One region of the Neisseria cinerea genome, then DNA from elsewhere that is predicted to be linked to it. Evidence: predicted binding sites of a transcription regulator. Region 1 holds the regulator's gene; the other holds the start of a gene.
What was found. The regulator sigma-54, encoded in region 1, starts transcription at its own class of promoters, with help from an activator protein. The targets are predictions, from matches to a motif close to CTGGCACGCTTCATGCTT.
Positions count from the first base shown of each region.

Region 2: the regulator sigma-54 is predicted to act here: its motif matches at 7,238-7,255, upstream of DQM57_RS04165 (acyl-CoA dehydrogenase family protein).

Region 1 covers NZ_LS483369.1:1,323,285-1,335,354, reverse strand. The annotation lists gene pilC (PilC family type IV pilus tip adhesin) at 1-588, shown strand, start outside; partial or broken gene DQM57_RS09795 (IS5/IS1182 family transposase) at 714-821, opposite strand; gene apbC (iron-sulfur cluster carrier protein ApbC) at 879-1,958, opposite strand; tRNA gene DQM57_RS06880 (tRNA-Lys) at 2,177-2,252, shown strand; gene DQM57_RS06875 (protein disulfide oxidoreductase) at 2,341-2,850, shown strand; gene hpaR (homoprotocatechuate degradation operon regulator HpaR) at 3,191-3,631, shown strand; gene hpaC (4-hydroxyphenylacetate 3-monooxygenase, reductase component) at 3,749-4,249, shown strand; gene murU (N-acetylmuramate alpha-1-phosphate uridylyltransferase MurU) at 4,267-4,962, shown strand; gene hpf (ribosome hibernation-promoting factor, HPF/YfiA family) at 5,186-5,479, opposite strand; gene rpoN (RNA polymerase factor sigma-54) at 5,554-6,897, opposite strand; gene katA (catalase KatA) at 7,240-8,754, shown strand; gene DQM57_RS06840 (manganese efflux pump MntP) at 8,932-9,498, shown strand; gene DQM57_RS06835 (cytochrome-c peroxidase) at 9,720-10,883, shown strand; gene DQM57_RS09675 (hypothetical protein) at 11,122-11,283, opposite strand; gene DQM57_RS06830 (M3 family metallopeptidase) at 11,300-12,070, opposite strand, start outside.
Region 2 covers NZ_LS483369.1:773,943-786,012, forward strand. The annotation lists gene trpE (anthranilate synthase component I) at 1-1,188, shown strand, start outside; gene DQM57_RS04140 (5-(carboxyamino)imidazole ribonucleotide synthase) at 1,447-2,583, shown strand; gene DQM57_RS04145 (GNAT family N-acetyltransferase) at 2,646-3,128, shown strand; gene DQM57_RS04150 (sulfate ABC transporter substrate-binding protein) at 3,234-4,289, shown strand; gene DQM57_RS04155 (Smr/MutS family protein) at 4,444-5,049, shown strand; RNA gene ssrA (transfer-messenger RNA) at 5,112-5,473, shown strand; gene DQM57_RS04165 (acyl-CoA dehydrogenase family protein) at 5,731-7,158, opposite strand; gene mfd (transcription-repair coupling factor) at 7,367-10,795, shown strand; gene panD (aspartate 1-decarboxylase) at 10,922-11,305, shown strand; gene kdsA (3-deoxy-8-phosphooctulonate synthase) at 11,327-12,070, shown strand, end outside.

The sequences.
Region 1 (12,070 bases):
ATCGACGAGAAAACCAAAAAAGGTTGGAAAATCGATTTGGCACCTGGCGAACGTGTTACCCTTAAGCCGAACATGATTTTGCGTACGGCGGTCGTTACCATCCGCAACTACACCAAAAAAACCGTGATGACGGGGGCAAGTGCCACGGGCGACCTCTGTATTCCGGATACGCAAAACAGCAATACTTCAACCGAAACGACGATTCTTGCCGTTAATGCCGAGGATGGTGGCGGTTTGACTCCTAGAAAAACCCGCCTGATTCCGCCTGCAATCAATAACGGAGGAAACAATACTTCCAATTGTAAGAACATCAATGGCAAAATCATGTGTCCGAACGGTTATACCTTCCCCGGCCCGCTTGTTCCGACTTATCTTGACGGGAAAAAAATCGGCGATCCCCCGACTTCTCCCGACGGTGATACTGGCGGCAGCGGTAATGACGACGGTCCGCCCGACACTGTGCCGAACAACAAATGTTTTACCTCTAAAGGAAAACGCACGTTGTTGATGAACAATATGAGCAACCTTGACGTGGTCGGCCCGCTTTGCGGAATGAAACGTATCAGCTGGCGCGAGATATTCTTCTGATGCCGTTGTCGGATAAAATGCCGTCTGAAGCCCAATCGGTTTCAGACGGCATTTCTTATGGAATCAATATACTATTTGCGCGGGAATGATGCCGGGCGTGCTGCTTGTTGTGATTTGGCGTCAAAATATAGTGGATTAAATTTAAACCAGTACAGCGTTGCCTCGCCTTGCCGTACTATTTGTACTGTCTGCGGCTTCGTCGCCTTGTCCTGATTTAAATTTAATCCACTATAAAAAGCCGGCTTTAAAAGAAAAAAGGCAGTCCTTCGGGGCTGCCTTTTCGGTTGGCATCACTCGACTACGATTTTTGGGAACCGGCTGCTGAAATCTTTGCCTTTGTCGGCAATGCTCAGGGCGATTTGGAATGCTGCATCGGTGTAGATTTGGGCGATGGCAGGGTGTTCGTCGAACAGTTGTGCCGCCGCCCCTCCGTCCATCGCTTCGCGTACGGGCAAACTTAAGGGAAGCTGTCCGAGTAGCGGGACATTGAGGCGTGCGGCCAAATCTTTGCCGCCGTCCGTGCCGAACAGTGCTTCGCTGTGCCCGCAGTTGGAGCAGATATGGACGGACATGTTTTCCAATACGCCCAAAATCGGAATGTTGACCTTGCGGAACATATCCACAGCCTTGTGCGCGTCTATCAGCGCGATGTCCTGCGGCGTCGTAACGATGACGGACCCTGTTACGGGGATGCGTTGGGACAGCGTGAGTTGGATGTCGCCCGTACCCGGGGGCAGGTCGATGAAAAGATAGTCCACTTCGTCCCACTCGCTTTGGAACATCAGTTGCTGCAATGCCTGGCTGACCATCGGGCCGCGCCAGACGACGGCTTGGTCGGTGTCAACCAGAAAGCCGATGGACATGACTTGTATGCCGTTTGAAGATTCGACAGGAATCAGTTTTTGGTTTTTTTGGTCGGGTTTGCGGTCGTCCACACCCAACATGATCGGTTGGCTCGGGCCGTAAAGGTCGGCATCGAGCACGCCGACGCGTGCGCCCATGCGCGCCATCGCGGTGGCAAGGTTGGCGGTGGTTGTTGATTTGCCCACGCCGCCTTTTCCCGATGCGACGGCAATGATGTTTTTCACACCTTTGATAGTGGTAACGCCGGGCTGGACTTTGTGTGTGCCGATTTCCGTGTCCATGGACAGATGGATGTGTGTGTCGCCTGTCAGCGGCATCAGGATTTCCTGTATGCGGTCGGCTGTTTCTGAGGCAATGTGCGCGACAGGGAAACCGAAATGCAGGGCGATATGGATGCCGTCTGAACGCTGTTCGACCGAGCGGACGGCCTTTTCGCTGCCGAGTGTGCGTGCCGTATTCGGAATACTGACAGTTTCAAGGAGGGTGCGGATGTTTTGTATATTCATGATGTGTGCCTCTGTTCGCAAGTTGGGTGAGAGGAAGATAGACGGAAAGTGTACATGATTTTGGGCAGTTTGCTTTTTTCTTGTGCGAACTTTTACACGATATGGGCCGGATTGTGAAAATCCGTTGCCAAAATATCTCGTGCAAACAGCAGTCTGTAATTAAGTCTGTAAAAATTGCTTGACGGTGGAGAGAGGAGTTGTATAATGCACGACTTATCGGGTCGTTAGCTCAGTCGGTAGAGCAGCGGACTTTTAATCCGTTGGTCGAGCGTTCGAATCGCTCACGACCCACCAGATAGCCAAAAGCCAAGTTTTAAGACTTGGCTTTTTGTTTGCCTGTTAATCGCCGGCAACAGCGTTTCCGTACTGTTTGGAAGGTTGTATGAAGAAAAAACTGCTTTCGGGCATAAAATTTGCCGTTCAGACGGCATTGGTGTTTTTATTAGTGTCGCTGTGTCTGGATTGGATGCGTAAGCCTGACGAACCTGCCGGGGCGGCGGAGCGGCCTTTGACTTTGCTGTCGGGGCGTCAGCTGACTTTGGGACAGTTTAGCCGGGATAGGACGGTGCTGGTGTATTTTTGGGGGAGCTGGTGCGGCGTGTGCCGTTATCAGTCTCCGATAATCGATGATTTGGCGGCCGACGGTGTGCCGGTTGTCGGGGTGGCGATACGTTCCGGCAGTTCGGACGAAGTTTCTGCGTATATGAAAAAACGCGGATTGGATTTTCCGAGCGTTAATGATGAGGACGGCGGTTTGGCAAGGTCTTGGCAGATTAAGGCAACGCCGACTGTCATTTTGGTCAAAAATGGGAAAATAGTTCACTATACGACGGGAATCAGCAGTTATTGGGGCTTGCGCGCACGAATTTTTCAGGCGGATGTTTTAAGTTAGTTGTGTTCCCGTTAAACTTTTAGTCATATACGGAGTCAAACGGTGTACGCCTTGTACGGCGGATACGCCGGCGTTTGTTTTTTTTGGAAGAAAGTTCTTTCGACAGTAAATGTAATACTTTGTTGAGATTGTAGGGAAAATAGACTAAGATATAACTATTAAAATATTTTTAGATAGGATTATCGGAATTAAAGCCTTTTATACCCAAATGCCTGATACGGTTTATAGAGTATTGTTTCTATATGTTCGTTTTGTTATATAACGGTTGTATCGGAATGATACCTGAGGGCTTCACAGACGGTTTGAAAGTTTGATTTGCGATAACTCGGAGACTTTAATAATGCCTACCCAATCAAAACATGCGTCTATCAATATCGGTCTGATACAGGCAAGGGAAGCCTTGATGACACAGTTCAGACCCATTCTGAACCAGGCGAATATCACCGATCAGCAATGGCGGATTATCCGTCTTTTGGCGGAAAACGGTACATTGGATTTTCAGGATTTGGCCAATCAGGCGTGCATTCTGCGCCCTAGTCTGACCGGCATCCTGACCCGTCTTGAAAAAGCAGGTTTGGTTGTCCGCCTGAAACCTTCTAACGACCAACGCCGTGTTTTTTTGAAGCTGACTTCCGAAGGTGAAAGCCTGTATCAAGAAATCGGCGAAGAAGTGGATGAACGCTATGATGCCATCGAGGAAGTGTTGTCCCGAGAGAAAATGATGCTGCTTAAGGATTTGCTGACGGAACTTGCACAAATCGATGATTTGTTGAATTCGTAAAACGCACAATGCGCGGAAACGTCCGACAGACGGTCTTGTTTACGAATCAGAGCTGCTGCACATGAGGGAGACCTTATGTGCAGCAGTCTTGCATATGGAAACAGATAAAGGGGTAATATGACGGATTTGCAGAAAGAATTTCAAACCTCATTCCGTGATGCGATGGCATCTTGCGCGGCAGGTGTTCATGTCATTACGACAGAGGGATCGGCAGGACGTTACGGCATCACGATGACTGCGGTTACACCGGTTACGGACGAGCCTCCGACCGTGATGCTGTGTATCAACCGTAAAGCCCGTATCATCCCGATACTGTCGGAAAACGGCAGCCTGTGCATCAATACGTTGGCAGACGAACATCAGGATGTGGCCGAACATTTTGCCGGATTAACCAATCTTTCGCCCGAAGAACGTTTTGCCTATCATATCTGGCATTACGGTAAAACCGGACAACCCGAAATAGAAGGGGCGTTGGCGCACCTGCACGGGCATATTGTCGGCCAACATGAAATCGGCACACATTTTGTGTTTTACGTCAGGCTCGACGCAATTAAAAATTGCGTGGGCAAACGTCCGGCGCTGCTTTATTTCAGACGGCAGTTTAGATCTTTAGACTGATATTCGGACAGATATATATGAAAGTGATGATACTGGCGGCAGGACGCGGCGAGCGTATGCGCCCTTTGACCGATACCACTCCGAAGCCGCTGCTTGATGTGGTGGGTAAGCCTCTAATCGGTTGGCACCTATGCCGTCTGAAGCAGGCAGGGTTTACAGAAGTAGTCATCAACCATGCGTGGTTGGGACGGCAGATAGAAGATGCTTTGGGCGACGGCTCGGCTTATGGCGTGAACATCGCCTATTCGCCCGAACCCGCAGGCGGTTTGGAAACGGCAGGCGGTATCGCACGGGCATTGCCACTGTTGGGTGGGCAACCGTTTTTGGTGGTCAACGGCGACGTGCTGACCGACATCGATTTTACCGCCGCTTTTCAGACGGCATCGCTCCTGCCCGAGCATATTTCCGCACATTTGTGGCTGGTGGAAAATCCCCCGCACCATCCTGACGGTGATTTTTTGCTGCTGCCGGACGGAAGCGTACAGTCGGAAGTATCCGGCGGCAACGGATTGACATTCAGCGGCGTGGGTATTTACCGTCCTGAAATGTTTGATGGAATCGAAGCGGGCAGTGTGGCGAAACTCGCGCCCGTATTGCGTGGCGAAATGCGGCAAAACCGGGTGAGCGGTCAGAAGCATACGGGTTTGTGGCTGGATGTCGGTACGGTAGACCGTCTGAAAGAGGCCCAAGCCGTTGCAGGGGCTTGGATGTAAAACGGAACGGGATGCGGATTTGTTGCATCCCGTTTTCTTATTGCAGCCGTCTTAACTGATGCATTGCATCTTTAAAGGGTTTTTGGAACAGGTTGTGCGGAGGTATGTGTTGAGCATCAAAACCGGTTCAAGATAAGGCGGATTTGCTTCATGTTTGGTTATGCAGGATAAACAATGCCGTCTGAAACGGAAATCCGTTTCAGACGGCATTTTACCGATTCGGTCAGTTGCGGACTTCTCCGATTTTTTCTTTGTGTTTCAATACGGCGCGGTCAAGTTTGTCTGTCAGGGTGTCGATGGCGGCATACATGTCCTGACCGTCGGACTCGACGTGCAGGTCTTTACCGGCAAGGTGTACGTCTGCCTCGGCCTTATGACCGGCTTTTTCCACAGACAGCGTTACGGTTATAGAAATGATGTCCGAAGCGTGGCGGTTGATGCGCTCCAGTTTCTTGGAAACGTGGTTTTTGATGGCTTCGGTGATGTCGAAATGCAGACCGGTGATTTTCAGATTCATGATACAGCTCCTTCGGTGGGTTCTGTCCGTCGGCGACGGAACGGAAAAACGGGTTGTAGCATTGTGTTGAAAAATTATTCTGCGGTTTTGCGTTTGTGTGCTGCCGGAATCTCAAGGGATTCTCTGTATTTGGCGACGGTGCGGCGGGAAACCTCCATGCCGCGGAAAGCCAGCAGGTTGGCGAGTGCCTCGTCAGAATAGGGCTTGCGTTTGTCTTCGCTGCCGACAAGCTGGGAGAGTGCGGCTTTAACGGCGTGTTGGCTGACGGCTTCTTTACCTTCTTCCATTTGAACTGCCTGTGTGAAGAAATAGCGTAGCGCAAACACTCCGCGCGGGCAAGACAAATATTTTTGGTTGGCCGCGCGGGAAACGGTACTTTCTGCCACACCCAATTCGGCGGCGGCATCTTTCATCATCAGAGGGACGAGTCCGATTTCGCCAAAAGTGAAAAAGTCTGCCTGATGTTTAACGATGTATTCGGCAAGGAGGACGACGGTTGCCTTCCTCAATTCGAGCGAATCGATACGTTGTTTGGCTTCGCTGATTTTTTCCTTCCATTCGGGCGAGAGACCTTCAGACGGCATCAGTTCGCAATATTCGCTGTTCATTTGCAGAGGAGGCAGGGAGTCTTCGTTGAAACTGACCGTCCAGCCGTCTTTACTTTCCTCAACCCAGACATCCGGGCGGATATACGGCGTGGGCGTGGACGAGGCAAAACCGGCGGCGGGAGAGGGATTGAGCGAAGCAATGAGGTCGAGTGCGGCTTCGAGTGTGCTGCTGTCGGTTTGGGGCAGGCGTTTTTTTATTCGCGCGAGGGTTTGGCTGCGGTTGCCGTCAATGCTGTCGAGGGCGTTTCGGACGATATGCAGGGCGGCGGTTTTGGCAGCACATTCGCCCAATCTTTCTATCTGCAGTATCAGCGATTCGTTCAAATCGGCGGCGGCCACGCCTGCCGGGTCGAATTTTTTCAATGCGGTCAGGGCTTGTTTCAGCATTGCTTCGTCCAACATCCATTCCAAGGGCGTATGGTCGAGGATGTCTTCAATGCTGTCGCTCAGATAACCCTGCTCATCAAGGGAATCGATGAGGATGTGGACACAGGCGGATTCTTGATCGGAAAGCGGGTGTTCGCATACTTGCGCATGCAGGTATTGGTTGAAATCCTGCTCGCCGGCGATGTTGGACAGCATATCTTCGCCTTCGTCTCCGCCGATTTGACGGGTAGGCGCGGTGTAATGGCTGAACTCGGCATCGGAAAATTCATCCGTGTCTTTGCGTTCGAGCAGGGGGTTGTCCGACAGCCAGTTTTCGACCTCGCGTTCAAGTTCGATACCCGACATCTGCAATACGCGCAAAGATTGTTGCAGCCGCTGGTTGAGCTGCTGGGTCTGTTTGAGCTTTATTCCGAGTAACGTCATGATAATGCGTGAAAATTATTCTTTTGGCCTGTCGGCGGCAGATGATGCCAGTAAACATCATTATAAATGGTTTTATGTAGGGATTTTGATTCGTGTCGATAACAAAAAACAAACGGAAATGGAAACTTGATTGCTTATAACAATATTAAATCGATTTCATAGTTTTAATAGTGAAAATCTTGGCGTATAGTTGCCTCCATAGTTTAAATAAAAGGAAAACTAAATGTCTATTCATGAAATCTATTGCAATCAAGAAACCAGTTATGAATATGCTTTCCGCCAAATCGTGCTGTAAGCCGTTTGTCGTATCTTTTGATTAACCAAGGAAAAGGAACACGAGCTATGACTACCTCCAAATGCCCCGTAACCCATCTGACCATGAACAACGGCGCGCCTGTTGCCGACAATCAAAACAGCCTGACCGCCGGTCCGCGCGGCCCTCTGCTGGCGCAGGATTTGTGGCTGAATGAAAAACTCGCCGACTTCGTGCGCGAAGTCATCCCCGAACGCCGTATGCACGCCAAAGGTTCGGGCGCGTTCGGTACGTTTACCGTAACACACGACATCACCAAATACACCCGCGCCAAAATCTTCAGCGAAGTCGGCAAAAAAACCGAGATGTTCGCCCGTTTCACCACCGTGGCAGGCGAACGCGGCGCAGCCGATGCAGAACGCGACATCCGCGGCTTTGCGTTGAAATTCTATACCGAAGAAGGCAACTGGGATGTGGTCGGCAACAACACGCCTGTGTTCTTCCTCCGCGACCCGCGTAAGTTCCCCGACCTGAACAAAGCCGTCAAACGCGATCCGCGTACCAATATGCGCTCTGCTACGAACAACTGGGACTTCTGGACGCTGCTGCCTGAAGCATTGCACCAAGTTACCATCGTCATGAGCGACCGCGGTATTCCAGCCAGCTACCGCCATATGCACGGCTTCGGTTCTCATACTTACAGCTTCTGGAACGAAGCGGGCGAACGTTTCTGGGTGAAATTCCATTTCCGCAGCCAACAAGGCATTAAAAACCTGACCAACGAAGAAGCTGCAAAAATCATCGCCGACGACCGTGAAAGCCATCAGCGCGACCTGTACGAAGCCATCGAGCGCGGCGAGTTTCCGAAATGGACGATGTATATCCAAGTCATGCCTGAAGCAGACGCGGAAAAAGTACCTTATCATCCGTTTGACTTGACCAAAGTTTGGCCGAAAAAAGACTATCCGCTGATTGAAGTGGGCGAATTCGAGTTGAACCGCAATCCCGAAAACTTCTTCGCCGATGTGGAACAATCCGCCTTCGCACCGAGCAACCTCGTGCCCGGTGTCGGCGCCAGCCCAGATAAAATGTTGCAAGCCCGTTTGTTCAATTACGCCGACGCGCAACGCTACCGCTTGGGCGTGAACTTCCGCCAAATCCCCGTCAATCGTCCGCGTTGCCCTGTTCACAGCAACCAGCGCGACGGACAAGGCCGAGCTGACGGCAACTACGGCAGCCTGCCGCACTACGAACCCAACAGCTTCGGTCAATGGCAGCAACAACCCGACTTCGCCGAACCGCCTTTGAAAATCAACGGCGACGCGGCACACTGGGACTACCGCCAAGACGATGACGACTACTTCAGCCAACCGCGCGCCTTGTTCAACCTGATGAACGATACGCAGAAACAGGCTTTGTTCGGCAACACCGCTGCAGCCATGGGCGATGCGCCTGACTTCATCAAATACCGCCATATCCGCAACTGCTACCGTTGCGACCCGGCATACGGTGAAGGCGTAGCCAAAGCCCTCGGACTGACTGTCGAAGACGCACAAGCCGCCCGTGCGACCGATCCCGCACTGGGTCAGGCCGGTTTGCTGTAATTTGAAAGGAGCAGCCCATGTGGATGGAAATTGAAGAAATCCTGTCGCATGCGGTCCGATACCGTCAATAAGCATTGCACTTGAAATGCCGTCTGAATGTTTGTTTCAGCATTAAGACGGCATTTTTGCATTTTTTTGCTTTTGTTATAATCCGCCCTTTTTAAGGATGGGTGCGGTATGAGTCTTTACGCTTTGCTCTTGGTTGCGCTGGGAATGTCGATGGATGCGTTTGCCGTCGCATTGGCAAAGGGTGCGGCGGTCAGGATGCCTCCGCGCAAAATTGCAGCAACGGCCCTGGTGTTCGGCACGGTCGAAGCACTCACGCCGCTGGCAGGCTGGGTAGGCGGTTTTTATGCCAAGCCGTTTATCAGCGAATGGGACCATTGGGTGGCTTTTGTCCTGCTGGGCGGGCTGGGTCTGAAAATGATGCGCGAAGGGTTGTCCGGCGAGGCGGAGGACGCGCGGGAAACCAAACGGGAAAGCTGGTGGTTGACGGTTCTGACTGCTTTTGGAACCAGTATTGATTCCATGATAGTCGGGGTGGGCTTGGCGTTTATGGAGGTAAACATCGCCTTTGCCGCCGCCGTAATCGGTATGGCGACTACGGTGATGGTTACCGTCGGGCTGACGGCGGGAAGGGCTTTTGGCGTACTGTTCGGCAGGCGTGCGGAATTTGCCGGAGGTTTGGTGTTGATTGCCATCGGTACATGGACGCTCTTGTCGCATTTGGGTTTGATTCAATGATGTCGGAAAATAAAATGCCGTCTGAAGCTTTGCCGGTTTCAGACGGCATTTTGTTAAACTTGATTCTCTATCGTTATTATTGTGTAAAGCTATTGAAAATAAAATATTGATTTTCCGCAAAGATGACTAAAGGTGCGATAAGTACACTGAAGAAATAATCGGCAGAACAGGTTTGCCTGCCGGTTTGGACAATAATTTTAACCTACCATAAGGAATACACGATGTCTTTCAAACTCCGTTACCTCGCATCAGTATTGGCATTGTCTTCACTATTGGCGGCATGCGGCGGTCAGGAAAAGTCTGCGGCAGGCGATGCTTCTCCTGCTTCCGAGACCGAAGCGGCTTCCCAAGTACAGGCTTCGGAAGCCGTTCCTTCCGCTTCATCGGCCTCGCCCGAAGACCAAGACCTTTTGAAACGCGCACAAGGCGTATTCCAACCTCTGCCGACTGTCGAAGAAATGCAGAAAATCCGTCCGTTTACCGAAGAACAGGTCAAACTCGGACACCAACTCTGGTATGAACCGCGCCTTTCAAAAGGCAATACCGTGAGCTGCAACTCTTGCCACAACCTTGCTTCCGCCGGTGTGGACAATATGCCGACCAGTCAGGGACACAAAGGGCAGTTCGGCGGACGCAACTCGCCTACCGCATTGAATGCCGCGCTGCTGGGCAGCCAGTTTTGGGACGGACGTGCCGCCGACGTTGAAGAACAGGCGGGCGGGCCTTTGGTGAATCCGGTGGAAATGGCGAATGATTCGCAAGAGGCGGCGGCAGCCAAAATCGCCAAAGTTCCCGAATATCAAGAAATGTTTAAAAAAGCTTTTCCTGAAGACGGCGCGGTTTCGTTTAAAAACATCACTACCGCATTGGGTGCGTTTGAGCGTACCCTACTGACGCCGACCAAATGGGACGAATACCTCAAAGGCAACGTCAACGCCCTGAGCGAACAGGAACGAAAAGGCGTGCGCGCGTTCATGGACAACGGCTGTATTGCCTGCCACAACGGTGTCAACCTTGGAGGCACGACCTTCCAGAAATTCGGTCTGGTCCAAGGGCCGTATTGGAAATTCATTGAAGACCCGAAACGCGACAAAGGCCGTGCTGACGTAACCAAAAAAACCGAAGACGAATTTTTCTTCCGTGTTCCGGGGTTGCGTAACGTGGCTAAAACTTATCCGTATTTCCACAACGGCAGCGTGTGGGAGCTGGATAAGGCAGTTACCATCATGGGTAAGGCGCAACTGGGTAAAGACATTCCGAAAGAAGATGTGGATAACATCGTCGTATTCCTGAATGCGCTTTCCGGCAATGTTTCCGAATCAGCGCGCACGATGCCGGAACTGCCCCTGACCGCACCGATGGAATCTAAGCCGGACAACAAATAATCCGGCCGGTACGCAGAAATGCCGTCTGAAACGGGAATCTGTTTCAGACGGCATTTTATATTTCGTCGCGTCAGATACGTATCCACCCTACACCTGAAAAGATTTCAAACGATCTTTTATACCAGATACAAAAATATGCCGTCATTCCCACCGAATCCACACTATCCTCATCGATTCAAATCGGTATGGGAACTTATATTCCGTCATTCCCACGAAAGTGAGAATCTAGGACTCAGGGTTAAGGAAACCGTTTTACCCGATAAGTTTCCGTGCGGACAAATCCCGTCATTCCCGCCTGCGCGGGAATGACGGGATTTTGGCTTACTGTTTTTGTGAAAATGGCGAAACCGCGCAAATGCTGATGCCGTCTGAAACACTGTTTGATTGTTTCAGACGGCATTTTTTGTTCACATCGATCAAGCCGCGTTGTCGAAGCCGCTGTGGCGCAAGAGTGCGTCTATGCTCGGTTCGCGTCCGCGGAAGACTTTGAAGGATTCTGCCGCGCTGCGGGAGCCGCCGACGGCGAGGATTTCCTGCCAGAAGCGTTTGCCTGTGGCGGCGACGTCGTCGCTTTCTTCAAAGGCGGCGTAGGCATCGGCGCTGAGGACTTCCGCCCATGCGTAGCTGTAATAGCCTGCGGAATAGCCGCCGGCGAAGATGTGGCCGAAGCTGTTGGCGAAGCGGTTGTATTCGGGCGGTTGGATGACGGCGACTTCTTTGCGCACGCTGTCTAAAACCTGTTGCCAGTTTTTCAGACGGCATTCGTCGCTTTCACTGTAAATAGTCATGTCGAAGAGGGCGAATTCCATCTGGCGGACGAGGAACATACCGCGCTGGAAGTTTTTGGCGGCGAGCATTTTGTCGAAGAGTTCTTTCGGCAGGGGAACGCCGGTTTCTTCGTGGGCGGACATTTGTGCCAAGACGTCGTATTCCCAGACGAAGTTTTCCATAAACTGGCTAGGCAGCTCGACGGCGTCCCACTCGACGCCGTTGATGCCGGATACGCCCAGTTCGTCCACTTGGGTGAGCAGGTGGTGCAGGCCGTGGCCGGTTTCGTGGAAGAGAGTGAGGATTTCGTCATGGCTCAAGCGGGCTTCTTTGCAGCCGACGGGCGGGGTGAAGTTGCAGACGAGGTAGGCGGTGGGCAGTTGCAGCGTGCTGTCGGCGAAGCGGCGGCGGCCTTTGTA
Region 2 (12,070 bases), 550 kb from region 1:
ATCGAAGCCTTCCACAACCGCTTCAAAACGCCCGAAATCCCAAGCCTGCCGCGCTTTACCGGCGGACTGGTCGGCTACTTCGGTTACGAAACCATCTACAATTTCGAACACTTCGCCCACCGCCTGAAAAACAGCGCCAAAGCCGACACGCTCGGCACGCCCGACATCTTGCTGATGCTGTCGCAAGAGTTGGCGGTTATCGACAATTTAAGCGGTAAAATCCACCTCATCGTTTACGCCGATCCCTCGCAGCCCGACGGCTACGAACGCGCCCGCGAACGCCTCGAAGACATCCGCACCCAGTTGCGCCAAAGCTGCGCCATCCCGCTCTCGCTCGGCAGCAAACACACTGAAGCCGTCAGCGAGTTCGGCGAAGAGCCGTTCAAAGCCTGCGTCCACAAAATCAAAGACTACATCTTCGCAGGCGACTGCATGCAGGTCGTCCCCAGCCAGCGCATGAGCATGAAATTTACCGACAATCCGCTCGCCCTCTACCGCGCCCTGCGCACATTAAACCCATCGCCGTATATGTTCTACTACAATTTCGGCGATTTCCACATCGTCGGTTCCTCGCCTGAAATCCTCGTCCGCCGCGAACGCGACGACGTCATCGTCCGCCCCATCGCCGGCACGCGCTTGCGCGGCAAAACCCCCGCCGAAGACCTTGCCAACGAGCAAGATTTATTAAGCGACGCCAAAGAAATCGCCGAACACGTCATGCTTATCGATTTAGGACGCAACGACGTCGGCCGCATCAGCAAAACAGGCGAAGTTAAAGTAACCGACAAAATGGTGATTGAAAAATACTCCCATGTGATGCACATCGTTTCCAACGTCGAAGGCCGTCTGAAAGAGGACGTTACCAACATGGACATCCTCGCCGCTACCTTCCCCGCCGGCACACTTTCAGGTGCACCCAAAGTCCGCGCCATGGAAATCATCGAAGAAGTCGAACCGAGCAAACGCGGCATCTACGGCGGCGCCGTCGGCGTATGGGGTTTCAACAACGACATGGATTTAGCAATTGCCATCCGCACCGCCGTAGTGAAAAACAACACGCTATACGTCCAAAGCGGCGCAGGCATCGTCGCCGACTCCGACCCGACCTCCGAATGGCAGGAAACGCAGAATAAAGCCCGAGCAGTGGTTCGGGCAGCGCAGATGGTGCAGGAAGGGTTGGATAGGTAAACTTGGCGTTTTTAGACAGCCTTTAAGGAATCAACAGGCCGTCTGAAAATCCAAACAATAAGCAGCAATCGTTTGATTAAAACAACTACCTTTACCGCGTCATTCCCACGCAAGCGGGAATCCAGAAATTTGAAATGACGGGAATCTCTAAATATTTCTGAAAGATTGAGACCTAAATTCCCGCCTGCAAAGGAATGACGGATTAACGGTTTCAGACAACCTGAAATAAACAGTAGAACACAGACAAATTAAACCGCTATGAATAAATCCCCCATCCTCCCTCCTGCTACTCTCGGCATCCTCGGCGGCGGCCAATTAGGCAGAATGTTTACCGTTGCCGCCAAAACCATGGGCTACAAAGTAACCGTTCTCGACCCCGATCCGAACGCGCCGGCGGCGGAATTTGCCGACCGCCATTTGTGCGCGTCGTTTAACGACCAAGCCGCGTTGGACGAATTGGCAAAATGCGCGGCGGTTACCACTGAATTTGAAAACGTCAATGCCGACGCGATGCGCTTTTTGGCAAAACATACCAACGTTTCCCCCAGCGGCGACTGCGTTGCTATCGCGCAAAACCGTATTGAGGAAAAAGCGTGGATACGCAAAGCGGGATTGCAAACCGCGCCGTATCAAGCGATTTGCTGTTCAGACGACATCAGAGAAGTAAGCGCGCAATTTTTGCCCGGCATCCTGAAAACGGCTACGTTGGGCTACGACGGCAAAGGTCAAATCCGCGTCAAAACGGTGGATGAACTCAAAGCTGCGTTTGCCGAACACGGCGGCGTAGATTGCGTTCTGGAAAAAATGGTGGATTTGCGCGGCGAAATTTCCGTTATCGTATGCCGTCTGAACAATGACAACGTGCAAACTTTCGACCCCGCCGAAAACATCCACGAAAACGGCATCTTGGCTTATTCCATCGTCCCTGCGCGGCTGAGTGCCGACGTGCAGCAACAGGCGCGGCAGATGGCGCAACGCTTAGCGGACGAATTAGATTATGTCGGCGTGTTGGCAGTGGAAATGTTCGTCGTCGGCAATACACATGAATTAGTCGTCAACGAAATCGCCCCGCGCCCGCACAATTCCGGACACCATACGATAGATGCCTGCGCGGCAGACCAGTTCCAGCAGCAGGTACGCATTATGTGTAACCTGCCGCCTGCCGATACCAAATTACTGAGCTCTTGCTGTATGGCGAATATTTTGGGCGACGTTTGGCAGGAAGACGGCAGCGAACCCGAATGGCTGACGCTGCAAAGCAACCCGAATGCACATCTGCATCTTTACGGCAAAAAAGCCGCGCGGAAAGGTCGGAAAATGGGGCATTTCACCATGTTGGGAACTGACTCCGACTCCGTATTCCGGCAAACAAAAATCCTACACCAGTCTTTATAATCGGAACGCCGGCAGTCTAAGTCTGCCGGCAATCCATACGCCAACCTTGCTAATATACCGCCATGAGCCTGTTGACACTGTTACGCCCCGCTACCGTACAAGACTGCAACGATATCTTCAACGTCCACCTGCACTCTGTCCAATACACCTGCATCCGCAGCTACAACGAACAGGCCCTGCAAGTATGGGAAGGCCTGCTCAATACAGACAGCTACCTACCGACCATTTCAGATCCCGATAAAGCACTTTGGGTCGCAGAATATAAAGGCAACATTCAAGGCTTTTTCCAAATCGACTGTCGCGAAGCGCAGCTTGACGCACTTTACGTCCACCCCTTGTTCCACAATCTGGGGCTGGGTACTTCGCTGCTTTATCAGGCAGAAACCATTGCCCGCCAGTCCGGTCTGAGTTTCCTAAAACTCTATGCCTCGCTCAACTCCATCCCGTTCTACCTCATCAACCGCTACGAATCACTCGGTTCCGCAATATTACAGCTTGACTCAAGCATCAAAATCAAATGCGAACTGATGCGGAAACACCTCTGACTACTCCTTATAACCAAAACTGATAATCTTCAAATCAAACATTATTTCCACAAACACCAATAGCCGTATAGAGTTGCCGTATCCACTAACCGACAGGATACGCACATGAAAACCTACGCACCGGCACTCTATACCGCAGCCCTGCTCACCGCATGCAGCCCCTCTGCAAACCCAGATAATCCGTCAGGGCAAAATATCCCGGCAAATACCGAATCCGACGGTAAAACCATCGCCCTGCTCAATGCCTCATACGATGTAGCACGGGATTTCTACAAAGAATACAACCCATTATTTATCAAAGAATACCAATCCAAACATCCCGGCACATCCGTCAGCATCCAACAGTCCCACGGGGGTTCCAGCAAACAGGCATTATCCGTAGCCAACGGCCTTCAAGCCGATGTCGTCACCATGAACCAATCCTCCGATATCGACCTACTCGAAAAAAAAGGATTGGTACAAAAAGGCTGGAAACAAGCCCTCCCAGACCATGCCGCCCCCTACACCAGCACCATGGTTTTCCTTGTCCGAAAAAGTAATCCGAAACAAATCCACGACTGGAACGACCTTGCCAAAAACGGTGTTAAAATCGTCATCGCCAATCCCAAAACCACAGGCAACGGACGCTATGCATTCCTCGGCGCGTACGGCTACGGCTTGAAAGCAACCAACGGCAACGAACAGGAAACCCAAAAACTCGTTGCAGCCATTCTCAAAAACACCCCCATTTTTGAAAACGGGGGACGAGCCGCCACCACCACCTTCACTCAACGAAACATCGGCGACGTACTCATCACTTTTGAAAACGAAGCCAACTACGTCAGCAAAAAACTGACAAAAGGACAATTCGAGATTGTTTATCCCAGCTACACCATTTCCGCCGAAAGCCCCGTTGCCGTCGTAAACAGCGTCGTCGGAAAAAAAGGCACGCAAGAAGCCGCCCAATCCTATCTCGAATACCTTTGGAGCGAACCGGCGCAAGAACTCGCCGCATCGCTCTACCTGCGCCCGCGTAACGCCGAAGTATTGGCACGGCACAAAGCCAACTTCCCAGACTTAGACACCTTCTCTCCCGAAGAAAAATTCGGCGGCTGGGAAAAAATCATGAAAACCTACTTCGCCGACGGCGGCATGCTCGACCAATTAATCGCCAAAAAATAAACATCATACCGCCCAAACCGCCTGATGCCGTCTGAACCACTTTCAGACGGCATCGTCCAAACCCCCGCAAGCCCATCCTGGCAAGCCCAAACAAATTCCCCTACAATCACATTTTCAAGCCAAAATAACGACAAAACAAATAACAGGAAAAAACATGAATACCGACTTCCAAAACATCCTCAAACAACTGGGCAAACAGGCCAAAAAAGAAGCGGCAGAAAAACAGGAAGCCAAAAAAAACAAGCAAAAACAAGAACAGGATTTGGATTTTTCACAAGCAGTCGGACAAGTCTCCCCATTAAAAAACCGGCAACAATATTATGCACCGCCCGACAAAACCCCCATCAAAGTCCGTCCTAAAGATACCCGCACCGAAGAAGAAAACTATTTCTACATCGGCAGCACATACAATGAACCGCCCGCCAGCTTCAGCAAAAACGGACAGGGAAAAAACGACATTCAACGCCTGAAAAACGGATACTATCCCGTTGTTACCGATGTCGACCTACACGGCTACAACCAAGAAGAAGCCCAAAAAGTCCTCAACGAATTCATCGAGTTCACCCAAAAACGCGGTGTATGCGGAGAAATCATCCACGGCAGCGGATTAGGTTCCAAAGGCTATACACCCGTACTCAAAAACATGACCCGCAACTGGCTGATGCAGCACCCTGAGGTACTTGCCTATGTCGAACCGCGGGAAGGCAACGACGGCTGCGTCCGCATCCTGCTCAAACGCAAATCAAGGCAGCAAGACTGACAAATTTCTCCAACAGGCTTGGCAGCACCTCACAATATCCGTATAATTTGCAAACCATTTCTGGGGGCGACCTTGGTTTCGACGGGGGTTGCGAAGCAGATGCGGGCATACCGGGGTCTCAGATTCCCGTAAAACACTGAATTCAAATAGTCGCAAACGACGAAACTTACGCTTTAGCCGCTTAAGGCTAGCCGTTGCAGCAGTTGGTCAATGGGCTGTGTGGCGAAAGCCACTGCAACGTCATTTTACATTGACTGGTTTCCTGCCGGGTTACTTGGCAAGAAATGAGACTTAAGGTAACTGGTTCCCTGAAGGCCTGTCGGTCGGCATGACGGGGATAAGATTCCAAATAGATACGACTAAGTATGTAGAACGCTTTGTAGAGGACTTTCGGACGGGGGTTCGATTCCCCCCGCCTCCACCATACCCTATTTTCAGCAGTATCCTGCAATACGCATAAAGCCTTGAAATTCAACAGTTTCAAGGCTTTTTTATTGCCCTTGCCGAGCCGGTGTATTTTTGAATCTCCCCTGCCCTGCGAGATAATCTTCAAAAATTACGCCATCATCCATCATTCTTTAAAATTCAATACAAACCTTCATCTGAATCCGATATTGACGATGCCTTAGCATGCCGTCTGAAAGCAACTGCACTTCAACGCAAACCCATACCCAATCATTACTATCCGCAATAGCAGCAGTCCAATATATCTTTGCGGATGTCGTTCAGCAGAAAGGCTGCGGTGTCTTCGTGTTCTGCCTGTACGAAGACAAAGAGTCGGGCGATGATTTTGCCGATGAAGACTTTTTGCAGGGCGCAGGCGTCGGTCAGGGTGTATTCCTGCAGGAAGCTGCGGATGTCTTCGGGCAAAGTGTAATCGCGGGCAACGGCGGCAAAGCGGGCATCGGTTTGCAGGCGGTCGAGCAGGGTTTGGTTTTTGTCCAACTTAATGCCCGCTTCTTTTTCTTCGGCGGTAGCGCGGACGAACTGGTCGTAAATTTCGGCATAAAGCATATCGTTCGGGCCTTCGAAGATGGTGAAGGGGCGGATGTCAATAGCGATGTTGCTGGCGGTGTGTCCGCGTTCAAAACCCTTCGCGCCCAATAGTTTCTGCAACATTTGCGCTGCGGCGTAAGTGTATTCCGTGGCTAGGGTTTTGATGATATTTGCCTCCATCAGTTGATGGGCGACGGGGGCAACAGGCGAAACGGAATGGCAGACGTAGCGGTAAAGAATCTCGGAAACCTGATGGCGACGTTGGATTTCTCGGCGTTCGTAATCTACGAATTTGATGTCGTTGCGGACGTATTGGTTCAAGTTTTCAAGGATGTATTCCATGATACCGTGCGTCATGCCGATCAGTTGCAGGCGGCTGCGGATAAAGATGTTTTGAAACGCGCGCAAACCGGCGGTGTCGCTCTGAGAGAGTTTCATGACGGCGGTGGCGGGCATTTCGGTGTCTATGCGGTTGACGGCATAACGGACGGCGCGCAAGCCTTCGGATGTTAGGGCTTCATAGCGGATGTATTGTTTGGGAACGAGCAGCAAGTTGATGACTTTGGAGAGTTTGCCGTTTTTGCGTTCTTTGGCGGCGACGAGGAGGAAATCGCTTTGCGAGTTGCCCTGCCAGTATTTCGCGGCATTGACATAAATGGTTTGATCGTCGATATATTCGTAGTAAGACTGCATTTCGCGGGCAATCGCCGCGCCGGAGGTTTCGGGTTCGGTAATGCCCAAACCACCGCCCTCGCCTTTGAAAAGCATGTCCAAACCTTGCGCGACTTGCGCTTCGTCGCCGAACTCTTGCAGGGGCTGCAACACCAGCGCGCCTTCGATGCCGGTACGCAGGGTAACGGGCACGCCGTAATGCCCCGCAATCCTTAGGACTTCTTGGATTTCAAACTGGCTACCCTTGCGACCGCCGTGTTTTTTGTCGAGGAAGGGCAACAGCAAACCCGCCTGCTTCAAGGCAAGCCATTTGTCTTCGGGCAGGTATTGCATGAGGTTGATGCCGTCTGAAAAAATGCGGCGGAATGCGGATTCGATGTGCTTTAAAAAAGCAGCCGTGCCCATGGTTGACGGCTGCGCGCTTGATTCAGTGTGTGTCATCATATTTTCCGGTTAATTTCTATTAACGGGCAGTTTTATCAAACCGCCGCCCATAATTTAGAGTTTAGTTTCTAAAATTTACCACAAAGTATGACAGCTAACAATCCGCTTCACTATTTTCATGCTAATCAATCTTTCAGACGGCATCAGATTATCGCCATCGTGTTAGAATTGCCGTTTGCCTCCGTATCTAAAATATTCCCGCGCCATGACCTATCCGATTCCCAAACCCCGTGAAAAATCCCGTTGGCTCAATCTGTCTCAAGGCTCGCTACCCTTGGCTTTGGCGCGTTATCTGCCGCATAAGCGGCTCAAAGTCGTGCTGACCCAAGATGCGGAACAGGCGTTGCGCCTTCAGACGGCATGGCGGTTTTTTCGTCCGCATGATACGGCGGTGTTCCTGCCGGACTGGGAAACGCTGCCTTACGAGCGTTTTTCGCCGCATCAGGATTTGGTGTCGGAGCGCTTGTCGGCATTGTGGCAGATTAAAAGCGGCACTGCGGATGTGTTGTTCGTACCGGTTGCTACGGCGATGCAGAAGCTGCCGCCTGTGCCGTTTCTGGCAGGGCGCACGTTTTGGCTGAAAACAGGGCAGACTTTGGATATAGGCCGTCTGAAAACCGATTTGGTGGATGCAGGTTATAACCATGTTTCCCATGTTGTCGCGGCGGGCGAATTTGCCGTGCGCGGCGGTATTGTCGATTTGTTCCCGATGGGCAGCGAAATGCCGTACCGCATCGATTTGTTTGATGATGAAATCGACAGCATCAAAACCTTCGATACCGAAACGCAACGCACCATTTCCCCTGTTTCCGAAATCCGCCTGCTGCCTGCACACGAGTTCCCCACCGACAGCGAGGCGCAAAAAATCTTCCGCAGCCGCTTCCGCGAGGAAGTCGATCGCAATCCGAACGATGCGGCTGTGTACAAAGCCGTCAGTAACGGCCATTTCGGTGCGGGCGTGGAATATTATCTGCCGCTGTTTTTTGAAAACGAGTTAGAAACGCTGTTTGACTATATCGGTGAAGATGCGTTGTTTGTCTCTTTGGGCGATGTTCATGCCGAGGCAAACCGTTTTTGGAGCGACGTCAAATCGCGTTACGCCATGGCGCAGGGCGACGAAACCTATCCGCCTTTGCTTCCACAGCATTTGTATCTCCCTGCCGATGTTTTTGCAGGCCGTCTGAAAAATTATGGTCAGGTGCTGCCCGATGTTTCCGGCAAGGAACACACCCTGCCCGACCTTGCCGTCAACCGCCAATCTGACGAGCCGTTGCAGGCATTGAAGGATTTTCAGACGACCTTTGAAGGACGGATTTTGCTGTGCGCCGAAAGTTTGGGACGGCGAGAAACCATGCTCGGTTTCTTGCAGCAAAACGGCTTAAAAGCCAAAAGCGTGTCCGACTGGCAGGGCTTTTTATCGGCGCATGAGCCGCTGATGATTACAGTGGCGCCGTTAGCTTACGGGTTTAAATTAGAAGATCAAAACATCGGGGTCATTACCGAATCCGATCTTTATCAATACGTCGCCCGCTCGCGCAAACATCATCGCAAAAAACACGCCGCCGTTTCAGACGGCCTGTTGCGCGACCTTGCCGAAATCAACATCGGCGACCCCGTCGTACACGAAGAACACGGCATCGGGCGCTATATGGGCTTGGTAACGATGGATTTGGGCGGCGAAACCAACGAAATGATGTTGCTCGAATACGCGGGCGAAGCGCAGCTTTATGTACCTGTTTCACAACTGCATTTAATCAGCCGCTACTCCGGTCAGGCGCATGAAAACGTCGCCCTGCACAAGCTCGGCAGCGGCGCGTGGAACAAGGCGAAGCGCAAAGCCGCTGAAAAAGCGCGCGACACCGCCGCAGAGTTGCTCAACCTCTACGCCCAGCGCGCCGCCCAATCGGGACACAAGTTTGAAATCAACGAACTGGACTATCAGGCGTTTGCCGACGGCTTCGGTTACGAGGAAACCGAAGACCAGGCCGCTGCCATTGCCGCCGTAATTAAAGATTTGACACAGGCAAAGCCGATGGACCGCCTCGTGTGCGGCGATGTCGGTTTCGGCAAAACTGAAGTCGCCCTGCGCGCCGCGTTTGTGGCGGTGATGGGCGGCAAACAGGTTGCCGTACTCGCCCCAACCACGCTTTTGGTCGAGCAGCACGCGCAAAATTTCGCCGACCGCTTCGCCGATTTCCCCGTAAAAGTCGCCAGCCTTTCGCGTTTCAACAACAGCAAAGCCACCAAAGCCGCGCTGGAAGGAATGGCGGACGGCATGGTCGATATCGTTATCGGCACGCACAAATTGGTTCAGGACGACATCAAATTCAAAAACTTAGGCTTAGTGATTATCGATGAAGAACACCGCTTCGGCGTGCGCCAGAAAGAGCAGCTCAAACGCCTGCGCGCCAATGTCGACATCCTCACCATGACCGCCACGCCGATTCCGCGCACCCTCAGCATGGCGCTCGAAGGTCTTCGCGACTTTTCGCTGATTACCACTGCCCCGAGCCGCCGCCTCGCCGTCAAAACCTTTGTCAAACCGTTCAGCGAAGGCAGCGTGCGCGAAGCCGTATTGCGCGAACTCAAACGCGGCGGGCAGGTATTTTTCCTGCACAATGAAGTGGATACGATTGAAAATATGCGTGAGCGGCTGGAAACCCTGTTGCCCGAAGCCCGCATCGGCGTGGCGCACGGACAACTGCGCGAGCGCGAGCTGGAGCAAGTCATGCGCGACTTTTTACAACAAAGATTCAACGTATTGCTCTGTTCCACCATCATCGAAACCGGCATCGACATCCCCAACGCCAACACCATCATCATCAACCGCGCCGACAAATTCGGGCTGGCGCAACTGCACCAGCTTCGCGGGCGCGTCGGCCGCAGCCACCACCAAGCCTACGCCTACCTGCTCACGCCCGAATACATCACCAAAGACGCAGAAAAACGCCTCGACGCCATCGCGGCGGCAGACGAACTCGGCGCAGGTTTCACCCTCGCCATGCAGGATTTGGAAATCCGCGGCGCAGGCGAAATCCTCGGCGAAGGACAATCCGGCGAAATGATACAGGTCGGCTTCACGCTCTACACCGAAATGCTCAAACAAGCCGTGCGCGACATCAAAAAAGGCCGCCAGCCCGACCTCGACGCACCGTTGGGCATCACCACCGAAATCAAACTGCACAGCCCCGCCCTGCTGCCCGAAAGCTACTGCCCCGACATCCACGAACGGCTCGTCCTCTACAAACGCCTCGCCGTCTGCGAAACCGTACAGCAAATCAACGCCATACACGAAGAACTCGTCGACCGCTTCGGCCTGCCCGAACAACCCGTCAAAACCCTCATCGAAAGCCACCACCTGCGGCTCGCGGCAAAAGAATTGGGTATCGATGCCATTGATGCGACCAACGAAGCGGTAACGGTAACCTTTGGCAAAAACAATAATGTCGATCCAACCGAAATCATCCTACTGATTCAGAACGACAAAAAATACCGCCTTGCCGGTGCGGATAAGCTGCGATTTACCGCAGAGATGGAAAATATCGAGGTCAGAATCAACACCGTAAAAAACGTTTTAAAAACCTTGCAAACCAGATGCCTGCCTAAAGAAAGCCGATACGGCAATGCCGTCTGAAACATTGTTTTCCTTGTCTGAAAGCTGCCATTATGAATTTGAAGGAAACTCCACTATAATACGGCATTCAGATTTTCAGACGGCATCCTGTCCGTCAAACCGCACCAAAACAACAAAAGGAAATACATGTTCCGTACCATGCTTGGCGGAAAAATCCACCGCGCCACCGTTACCGAAGCCGATTTGAACTATGTCGGCAGTATTACCGTCGATCAGGACCTGTTAGACGCGGCAGGCATCTACCCCAACGAAAAAGTCGCCATCGTCAACAACAACAACGGCGAACGTTTTGAAACCTATACCATTGCAGGGAAACGCGGCAGCGGCGTGATTTGCCTGAACGGTGCTGCGGCCAGGCTGGTACAGAAAGGCGATATCGTCATCATCATGTCTTACGTCCAACTCTCCGAACCCGAAATCGCCGCGCATGAACCCAAAGTCGTCTTGGTAGACGGAAACAACAAAATCCGCGACATCATCTCCTATGAGCCGCCGCACACCGTGCTGTAACCCTGAAAACGGACATTGACCATGGATATTAAAATCAACGGCATTACCGTCGGTAACGATGCTCCTTTCGTACTGTTCGGCGGCATCAACGTTTTAGAAGATTTGGATTCCACCCTCCAAACCTGCGCGCATTACGTCGAAGTTACCCGAAAACTCGGTATTCCCTATATCTTTAAAGCATCTTTCGACAAGGCAAACCGTTCCTCCATCCATTCTTATCGCGGCGTAGGCTTGGAAGAAGGCTTAAAGATTTTCGAAAAAGTTAAAGCGGAATTCGGCATCCCCGTCATTACCGACGTACACGAACCCTATCAGTGCCAACCCGTTGCCGAAGTGTGCGATGTCATCCAGCTTCCCGCATTCCTTGCGCGGCAGACCGATTTAGTGGTTGCCATGGCAAAAACCGGCAACGTCGTCAACATCAAAAAACCCCAGTTTCTCAGCCCTTCGCAAATGAAAAACATTGTGGAAAAATTCCGCGAAGCCGGCAACGGGAAACTGATTTTATGCGAACGCGGCAGCAGCTTCGGCTACGACAACCTCATTGTCGATATGCTCGGTTTCGGCGTGATGAAACAAACCTGCGACAATCTGCCGGTCATCTTTGACGTTACCCACTCACTGCAAACAAGGGAATCGGGCTCTGCCGCTTCCGGAGGAAGACGGTCGCAAGCACTGGATTTGGCACTTTCCGGCATGGCTGTCCGGATTGCAGGCCTGTTTCTTGAGTCCCACCCCGATCCGAAACTGGCAAAATGCGACGGC